Regions from separate parts of the Kocuria sp. 2SI genome, predicted to be linked through region 2. Evidence: riboswitches for the same ligand, from Rfam matches in the RefSeq annotation. Region 2 holds a riboswitch; the other holds the start of a gene.

Region 1 (4,557 bases), on a different contig from region 2:
GACGACGTCTGTGAAGGTGCGCCGCTTGTGCTCCTTCTTGCCGGACTCGTACCACTGCCGCCCGAGCTCGCCGCCGCCGCGCACGTGGGCGATGGCCCAGACCGCACCGCGGTCCAGCAGCGAGATCCGCGAGTACGAGAACGACGGATCCATGCTGATCTCGTACGAGCCGTAGGCGTAGACCACCGCGGGTGCCGGCTGCGCGGCGTCCCGGCGGCGGATGAGGGTGATCGGGATCCGCGTGCCGTCCTCGGCCTGGGCCCAGTCGCGCTCCACGGAGTAGTCGACAGCCGAGTAGTCGCCCAGCACCGGCTGCTCGCGGCGCAGGACTGGATCGGGCAGCTCGGTCCCCGGCGCATCCAGGATGAGGTCGAAGACGCGCCGCGGGATCACGAAGGACTCGGCGGTGAAGCGCAGGACGGGGGAGCCCGGCTCAGCGGCGGTGAGGGAGACAGCCGTGAGCTCGCCGGGCACCTCGAGGACATGGGGCTCGGCCTGGCTCTCCGTGCCGAGTCCCTTCAGCGGCAGGATGCGCAGCCCCGGCAGGATGTCCTCACGGACCTCGAGAACCAGGTGATGCTGTGTGGCGGCGAAGCCCAGCACGCGCAGTCCCTCCCTGGGCGCCACGATGTCGATGCCGGGAGGGAATCCGTCGCCGGGCAGTTCCGCCGACTCGCCGGGCAGGTCCGACAGCTCGATCAGGCTCAGGCGTCCATCCGGAGCCTGGCGATCGTGCTGGAGCAGGACGACGTCCCGGCCGTCGATCCGCACGGGCTCCGCCGAGGCGAGAACGCCGGCCCCGCGCGGCACGACCACCTGTGGGTCCTGCTCGCCGGCCTCCTCGATGCGCAGGATCGAGACCTCGGAGTACTCGGAGCACCCGGCCTCGAGCACGAGCCAGCGCCGGTCCGAGGAGAGCTCGGCCCCCAGCCACAGGCCGGGGTCGTCCTCCTGGGCGATGGTGATGTCCTGCTCCAGCGGGGTCCCGAGCACGTGCCGGCGCAGGCGCCACGGCCGCCAGGAGTCGTCGACCTCGGTGTAGAAGACGGCGTCTCCGGCGGGCGAGAGGAAGGCGCCGTAGGAGGTCTCGGGGATCTCGTCGTCGAGCGTCCGGTCGGCTGCGAAGTCGTGGACGCGCACCGTGAAGCGCTCATCCCCGGTGGTGTCCTCGGCCCAGGCCATCCGGGTGCCGTCGTGGGTGATGTCGAAGGCGCCCAGCGACCAGAACTCGTGCGGCTGCGCCCGGGCGTTGCCGTCCAGGAGGGTCTGCTCGCCGGGCAGGGACTGACCTGCCACGATCTGCGGCGGCTCCCACCCCTCCTCAGCAGCCGGGACGCGGCACTGCACCGAGTGCTCTCCGCCCTCCACGGTGCGCGTGAAGTACCACCAGTCGCCGCGCCGCCACGGCACCGACAGGTCCGTCTCCTGCACGCGGGTCCGGACCTCCTGGAAGAGCTGCTCGCGCAGCGGGGCCAGCTGGGCGGTGGCGGCCTCCGCGCAGGCGGTCTCGGCCTCCAGATGGGCGATGACCTCTGGGGAGTCCTTCTCCCGCAGCCACTCGTACGGATCCTGGAAGGAGTCGCCGTGGAACTCGCGGACGTGGTCGCGGCGCGGCGTCTCGGGAGGAGCGGGGGAGGGATCCGGGTGCTGGGAGGTCATGGCGCTCATCGTAGGAACCGGCGCCGACAGCACAGGCCGCTGCCGTCGTGCCCCTGGCCCACAATGGAGCCCATGACCGAACACCTCTCCCAGGCCCCAGCCCAGCCGTCGTTCGGCTCCCAGCGAGCCGATCTGTGGCTGCAGATCCTGCTGGTGCTGGGCGTCTCGCTGGGGGCCAGCGCGCTGTGGTCCGTCCTGAACCTCGCCGAGACGCTGTCCACCAGTTCGATCGCCGAGTCGACGGCCTCCATGAACGCGCCGCAGAGCGGCTTCCCCCTGTTCGACGTCCTGCGCCGCAGCCTCGGGATCCTCTTGGCTCTGGTTCCACCGCTGCTGGCGCTCTATCTGCTGGCGGGCTCGGCCGGTCAGCTGCGTGGGCTGCTGCACCGGATCGGCCTGGACCGCCGAGCCCCGCTGGCAGATCTGGGCCTGGGGACGCTGCTCTTCGTCGTCATGGGACTGGGCACCCTGGCGCTGTACCAGGCGGGCCGCCAGCTCGGGATCACCGCCGAGATCGTCACCAACGCGGGCGGGACCTCCTGGTGGGAGGTCATCCTGCTGCTGGCCTCGGCGGTGCGACACTCGCTCGTGGAGGAGATCATCGTCGTCGTGTTCCTGGCCGATCGCCTGCTGCGGGTGGGATGGACGTGGCCGGCCGTGCTGATCGGCTCGGCCCTTCTGCGAGGCAGCTACCACCTGTACCAGGGCGTCGGTCCGGCGCTGGGCAACGTGGTCATGGGGCTGGTGTTCCTGTGGCTCTACCGCCGCACCGGACGCGTGATGCCGCTGATCATCGCCCACTTCCTGCTGGACGCCGTCGGCTTCCTAGCCGGGCCCCTGCTGTTCTGACGGAGCGCTCCACAGGCCACGGAACCCGGGTTTGCGCCGGAGCCTCGCTCGTCCGAGAATGGGAATCAGGTCACGAGAGCCAGCGACAAGCCCCAGCTAGCTGGCCGGCAACCCTCCTTCCGCGGTGGGGTGCCCTGGGTGAGGACCGGGCCGGTGCGCCGACGCGTACACGGCAAGCGCGGGTCACGGCACCCGGTCCGACGGGTCCGTCGGACCTCGGTCCGCGGCCCCGGAAGACAAGGAGTCGCCGACATGTCAGCACAGCAGCCCACCCCCTCCGCCCCTCAGGGATGGAGCTTCGAGACCCGCCAGATCCATGCCGGTCAGGAGCCCGATCCCGTCACCGGCGCCCGGGCGCTGCCCATCCAGCAGACGACCTCGTACGTCTTCCCGGATGCCGAGACCGCTGCCGGTCGCTTCGGACTCAGCCAGGTCGGGCCCATCTACACCCGCCTGACCAACCCCACCACCGAGGTCGTCGAGAACCGCATCGCCTCCCTGGAGGGCGGCACCGCGGCCGTCATGGTCTCCTCCGGGCAGGCCGCCACCACCTACGCGATCCTCAACGTGGCCGGGGCGGGCGATCACATCGTGGCCAGCCCGTCGCTGTACGGCGGCTCCTTCAACCTGTTCAAGCACACCCTGTCGCGGCTCGGGATCGAGACCACGTTCGTCTCCGATCCGGACGATCCCCAGGCCTGGCGCGATGCCGTTCGGCCCAGTACCAAGGCCTTCTACGCGGAGACCATCCCGAACCCGCGCAACGACGTCCTGGACCTGGAGACGGTCTCGCGGATCGCCCACGAGTCCGAGGTGCCGCTGATGGTGGACAACACCATCGCCACCCCGTACCTGCTGCGGCCGTTCGAGCACGGCGCCGACGTGGTGATCCACTCCGCCACCAAGTTCCTGGGCGGGCACGGCACCTCGGTGGGCGGGTTCATCGTGGATTCCGGGCGCTTCGACTACACCCGCTACCCGCAGCGCTTCCCCGGGTTCGTGGAGCCGGACGAGTCCTACCACGGCGTCGTGTTCGGGGAGGTCTTCGGCGAGAACGGGCCGTTCGGGGCCAACGTGTCCTTCGCCTTCAAGGTCCGCACCCAGCTGCTGCGGGACATGGGAGCCTCCATCTCCCCGTTCAACGCCTTCCTGATCGAGCAGGGCATCGAGACGCTGTCGCTGCGCATGGAGCGCCACGTCGCCAACGCTCGGACGGTCGCCACCTGGCTGGAGGCCCACGAGGGCGTCGAATCCGTGTCCTACGCCGGGCTCGAGTCCTCTCCGTGGCACGAGCGTGCGCAGAAGTACGTCCCCGGCGGCGCAGGTTCGATCCTCGGCTTCGTGCTCGACGGCGGCTCGGAGGCCGGCCAGGCCTTCGTGGACGCGCTGAGCCTGCACTCGAACGTCGCGAACATCGGTGACGTCCGCTCGCTGGTCATCCACCCGGCCTCCACCACGCACGCTCAGCTCTCCCCGGAGGAGCAGCTGGCCGCCGGCGTCGCCCCGGGGTTCGTGCGGCTGTCCGTGGGACTGGAGCACATCGACGACATCCTCGCGGACCTGGAGCTCGGTTTCGCCGCGGTCAAGGCGCGCGGCGCAGGGGGATCGGTCTGAGGTGACCGCCATCCAGAGCACGACCGCGCGCTCGCAGCAGCCCTTCCGCACCGAGGGGCTGCTGCGCCGCGCCCGCATCGGCGACCTCGGGCTGGAATCCGGGGCCGTGCTGCCCGATGTCGAGCTGGCCTACGAGACCTGGGGCGAGCTCGACGACCGCGCCTCCAACGCGGTGCTCGTCCCGCATGCGCTGACCGGGGACACCCATGTCACGCGCGGACGGGTCGCCGAGGACGCCACCTCCTTCGACCGTGTCTCCGCCGAGGCACCGGGCTGGTGGGACGGACTGGTCGGGCCCGGGCGGGCGATCGACACCGACCGCTTCTTCGTGGTCGCCATCAACATGCTCGGGGGCTGCTACGGCTCCACGGGTCCGTCGACTCTGATCCCGGAGGACAGCCCGCGGGCCGGTCTTCCGTGGGGATCGGACTTCCC
Region 2 (4,557 bases):
TGGAGGTTGACCACGGTGGTCTCGTCGAAGCCCATATCCGCCGCCGACAGCGCCTGCAGCAGGAAGAAGTAGGGATCCGTGCCCTTGGTGGCCGCCACCGACCTGCCGCGCAGATCCTCGACCGAGCGCAGGGGCGAGTCCGCGGTGCGTACGAGTGCTGCCCACTCCGGCTGGGAGCAGATGTCGATCGCGCGGATGGGGGAGCGGTTGGTGCGCGCCAGCAGCGCGGCCGAGCCCGCGGTCGAGCCGATGTCGATCGCCCCGCCGCGCAGGAACTCGTTGGCCTTGTTGGACCCGGCCGAGAACGTCCAGTGGACCTCCTGGCCGTCCTCTGCGGCGACGGTCTCCAGCCAGCCCTTCTCGCGGATGATCAGCGACAGCGGGTTGTAGGTCGCGTAGTCCAGGTAGATCTCGGTGTCCGAGCCGGCGGCCATGCCGCGGCCCGGGCCCTCGCCCTCCATGACGCACCCGGACAGGGGCGCGGCGGCGGCCCCGGCGGCGGCCAGGCCCAGCAGGCGACGACGCGTCAGCCCGCTCATGCCTCCACGCCCAGCAGGCCGAGCAGGTGCGTGCGGGCCTGCGTCAGCTCGGGATCATCGCGGTGGCGCGGTCGCGGCGAGTCGACCGTGAGGATCTCCTGGATCCCTGCCGGCCCGCCTTCCGGCGGCGTCCCGAGCACGACCACGCGGTCGGAGAGCACCAGGGCCTCTTCCACATCGTGGGTGACCACCAGCACCGTCGTGGGATCTGCGGCGTGGATCTCCAGCAGCAGGTCCTGCATCTTCAGACGGGTCAGGGCATCGAGCGCCCCGAACGGCTCGTCGAGCAGCAGCACCTGCGGATTGCGCGCCAGCGCCCTGGCCAGCGAGGCCCGCTGGGCCATGCCGCCGGAGATCTCCGACGGGCGGTCCTCGGCATGCTTCGTCAGCCGCACCAGCTCGAGCAGGTGCGCCACGCGCTGCTCGGCCTCGCGGCCCCGGACCCCGCGGGGCAGCCCGAGCGCCACGTTGCGGGCCACCGTGCGCCAGGGCAGCAGCCGCGGCTCCTGGAAGCCCACCGCGCAGCGCGGGTCCAGGCCGTGCACGGGCGCGTCGTCGATCAGGACCCGGCCGGCGGAGGCCGTGCCGAGACCGGCCACCGCGCGCAGCAGGGTCGACTTGCCGCAGCCCGACGGGCCCAGCACCGAGACGATCTCGCCGGGGCGGACATGGAAGCTGACGTCGGCCAGGACATCGCGCTGGAGGCCGCCGGAAGAGGGGAAGGACTTGCCGACGCCATCGAAGGTCAGGGCGGCGGCATCGACCGTGCTCAGGGCGGACGGGGGCGCAGAGATCATCACATCACTCCATCGGTCCTGGCATTAGCACCTTGTGCCGCGTAATGGACGGCACTGGTTGCTGCGGCGTCGACGAGCCAGGTCTCTCGGCCGCTCCGGATGGGAACCGGGGTCATTCAATGCCCTGGTCCGGGGAGACAGCAAATCGGAGGACGAGCGGGGCAACGCACGGGACGGGCTTCGCACCGTCGCCTCAGGTGTGCATAGGATGACGCTCACACGATCAAGAGTTCCGGCCCACAGCCCTGGCTGGCCGGACGGCAACCCTCTCCCGTAGCGGGGTGCCCCAGGTGAGGATCGGGCCGCTCGCTAGACCGCGTGCGGCAAGTGCGGCGCATGCACGCGCTGGACCCGCAGGTTGGCCGCGGCATGAGCGGCGCACGGGGCGCGGGTCTGACCCCTCAGGAGCAGCCTCCCATGGCCAAGCGGATCTCCCTGAACGCCTTCGACATGACCTGCGTGGATCACCAGAGCTTCGGGCTGTGGCGCCACCCGCGCTCGCGGGCCACGGAGTACAACACGATCGAGTACTGGACGCACCTGGCCCAGGTGCTCGAGCGGGGCCGCTTCGACGCCCTGTTCCTGGCCGACGTTGTCGGCATCTACGACATCTACCGCAACTCGGCCGCCCCCTCGATCGCCGACGGCGCGCAGGTCCCGGTCAACGATCCGTTCATGCAGATCTCCGCCATGGCCGCGGTGACGAAGAACCTCGGCTTCGGCGTGACCAGTGCGGTCACCTACGAGCAGCCGTACACGCTGGCGCGCAAGTACGCGACGCTGGATCACCTGACCCGCGGGCGCGTGGGCTTCAACGTGGTGACCTCCTACCTGCCTTCGGCGGCCGAGAACCAGGGTCTGCCCACCCAGATCGAGCACGACGAGCGCTACGAGATCGCCGAGGAGTTCCTCGACGTCTGCTACAAGCTGTGGGAGGGCTCCTGGGAGGACGACGCCGTCGTGAAGGACGTGGAGCGCGGGATCTACGCCGATCCGGCCAAGGTCCACCCGATCCAGCACCAGGGCAAGCACTTCACGGTGCCTGGTGCGGCGCTCACCGAGCCCAGCCCGCAGCGCACCCCGCTGATCTTCCAGGCCGGGGCCTCCTCGCGCGGGCAGGCCTTCGCGGGCAAGCACGCCGAAGCCGTGTTCATCGGCGCCCTGCGCCCGGACCTCACCCGGTACATGACCGACCGGATCCGCGACAAGGTCGAGGCCGAGGGCCGTGACCGGGACGACGTGAAGATCTACGCGATGCTCTCCGTGGTGGTCGATGAGACCGACGAGAAGGCCCAGGCCAAGTACCGCGAGTACCAGAGCTACGCCAACCTGGAGGCCTCGCAGGCCATCATCGGCGGCTGGTCCGGGCTGGATCTGTCCACGTTCCAGGAGGACGAGGTCCTGAACTACGTCAAGACCGAGGCCATCCAGTCCTTCCTCACGCCGTTCACCATGCAGGACGGCACCAAGCAGTGGACGCGCGAGGAGATCGCCCGCCACTGCGCGATCGGCGGCATGGGCGATGTGGTCGTGGGCTCCCCGCAGACCGTGGCCGATCAGCTCGAGACCTGGATCGACGAGGGCGGCCTGGACGGGATCAACCTGGCCTACCACGTGTCCCCGGGCTCGTTCGAGGACTTCGTGGAGCAGGTGGTCCCGGAGCTGCAGAAGCGCGGGCGCTACCGCACCGACTACGACGGCCCCACCCTGCGCGAGAACGTCTACGGTGCAGGGCAGACCAAGGTGCTCGACACCCACCCGGCGGCCAAGTACCGCGGGGCCTACATGGGCAGGCCGTCCACGGCGGACACCCCGGCGCGGGATCTCGGCTGAGGGCTGGGGAACGGCAGCTGGCAGAGGCCCTGGCCCTTCCGAGGGCCTTTGCCATCACTGGCAGGGATGCAGTGGCGATGTATGCGTCCAGAAATTCAAGCTGCGGTTCCCGAGGATTGCGTCCGCAGCCCTGCGCGGAGCCTCACGTCACGTGCACGAACGGGCGGTCCTGCTTGCGCGCCACCGCCCGGCGCAGGACCTCGTGCACGGCCGTCGCCGTCTGACCGCGGCCGAGGAGCAGGAAGCGCAGGGAGTTCACCAGCGGCGAGCCGTCGGACCACTCGAGGTAGAGGTGCGACGGCCGCCCCGTCCGGTCCCGGACGGCCAGGGCCACGCCGGCCAGGCAGGTGGGCACCGACGAGCCCTCTGCGCGCAGGACGCGGTGGCCGTCGATCTCGTGGGCACTCACGCGCAACCGGTCCTCGAAGTCCGATGGATCGCGCAGGGTCACCTCCACGAACAGGACGCCGTCGGCCGAGGGAAGGCGATGCCATTCGCGCTCGTCGCGCAGCTTCTCGGCCAGGTCGGGGTCGCTGAGCAGGAGCTGCTGGGCCTGGGCCCCTGCTGCGCCCAGCTGGGTGCGCGGCCGGTGCGCGATCAGCCGCACCGTGCGTCCGCGGCAGCCGCGCAGCCAGGCCAGCGAGGTCTGGTCGAAATCGATGCTGCGGATCCGCAGCTCCGAGGCCCGCCAGACCCGCGAGGCGAACGACGCTGCCAGCAGGGCTGCGATGAACACGAGGGCCACGTGGAGGCCATCGGGGCGGCTGATCATGTTGTCGGCGGTCGTGTAGGCGATCACCACGGTGATCGCCGCGAATCCCACGGCGGCGCGGCGATGCCCCCGCTTTCCCGCCGACAGGGTCGAGGCGAAGGAGGCCGAGAGCATCAGCACCAGCACCCCGGTCGCGTAGGCCCCGCCCTGCGCATCCACGTCGGCGCGGAAGACCGCCGTGACGACCAGGGCGGCAGCCAGGATCGTGAGCACCAGCGGCCGCGGAGCGCGGGTCCACTCGGGCGCCATGCCGTAGCGCGGCAGGTAGCGCGGGATGAGGTTGAGCAGACCGGCCATGGCCGAGGCGCCCGCGAACCACAGGATCAGCACCGTCGACAGGTCGTAGACCGACCCGAAAGTCTCGCCCAGCAGGCTGTGCGCCAGGTAGGCCAGTGCTCGCCCGTTGGCAGCGCCGCCGGGCTCGAACTCTCCGGCCGGGATCAGGATCGTGCACACCAGCGACGAGGTCAGCAGGAACCCGGCCATGATCAGCGCGGCGGTCGTGAGCAGTCGTCGGGTGTCCTCCACACGGCCCCGCAGGCCCCGCGAGGTGCGCACCAGGGGCATCACGGAGACCCCGGTCTCGAAGCCGGACAGGCCCAGCGCCAGCTTGGGG

Evidence for each region. A riboswitch is a leader RNA that binds a small molecule or an ion and turns the genes downstream of it on or off. The one in region 2 is predicted to bind S-adenosylmethionine.
Region 1: it holds a riboswitch for S-adenosylmethionine, as region 2 does, so the genes downstream of both, FFS25_RS05810 (bifunctional o-acetylhomoserine/o-acetylserine sulfhydrylase) here and FFS25_RS00195 (ABC transporter ATP-binding protein) in region 2, are expected to answer to the same signal.

Annotation. Positions count from the first base shown of each region.
Region 1 covers NZ_SCNB01000007.1:58,671-63,227, reverse strand. Annotated here, with positions in the region: gene FFS25_RS05820 (S9 family peptidase) at 1-1,659, opposite strand, end outside; gene FFS25_RS05815 (CPBP family intramembrane glutamic endopeptidase) at 1,723-2,508, shown strand; SAM riboswitch class IV at 2,577-2,693, shown strand; gene FFS25_RS05810 (bifunctional o-acetylhomoserine/o-acetylserine sulfhydrylase) at 2,761-4,122, shown strand; gene metX (homoserine O-acetyltransferase MetX) at 4,124-4,557, shown strand, end outside.
Region 2 covers NZ_SCNB01000001.1:43,434-47,990, reverse strand. Annotated here, with positions in the region: gene FFS25_RS00200 (aliphatic sulfonate ABC transporter substrate-binding protein) at 1-539, opposite strand, end outside; gene FFS25_RS00195 (ABC transporter ATP-binding protein) at 536-1,336, opposite strand; SAM riboswitch class I at 1,335-1,442, opposite strand; SAM riboswitch class IV at 1,558-1,672, shown strand; gene FFS25_RS00190 (LLM class flavin-dependent oxidoreductase) at 1,754-3,169, shown strand; gene FFS25_RS00185 (APC family permease) at 3,312-4,557, opposite strand, start outside.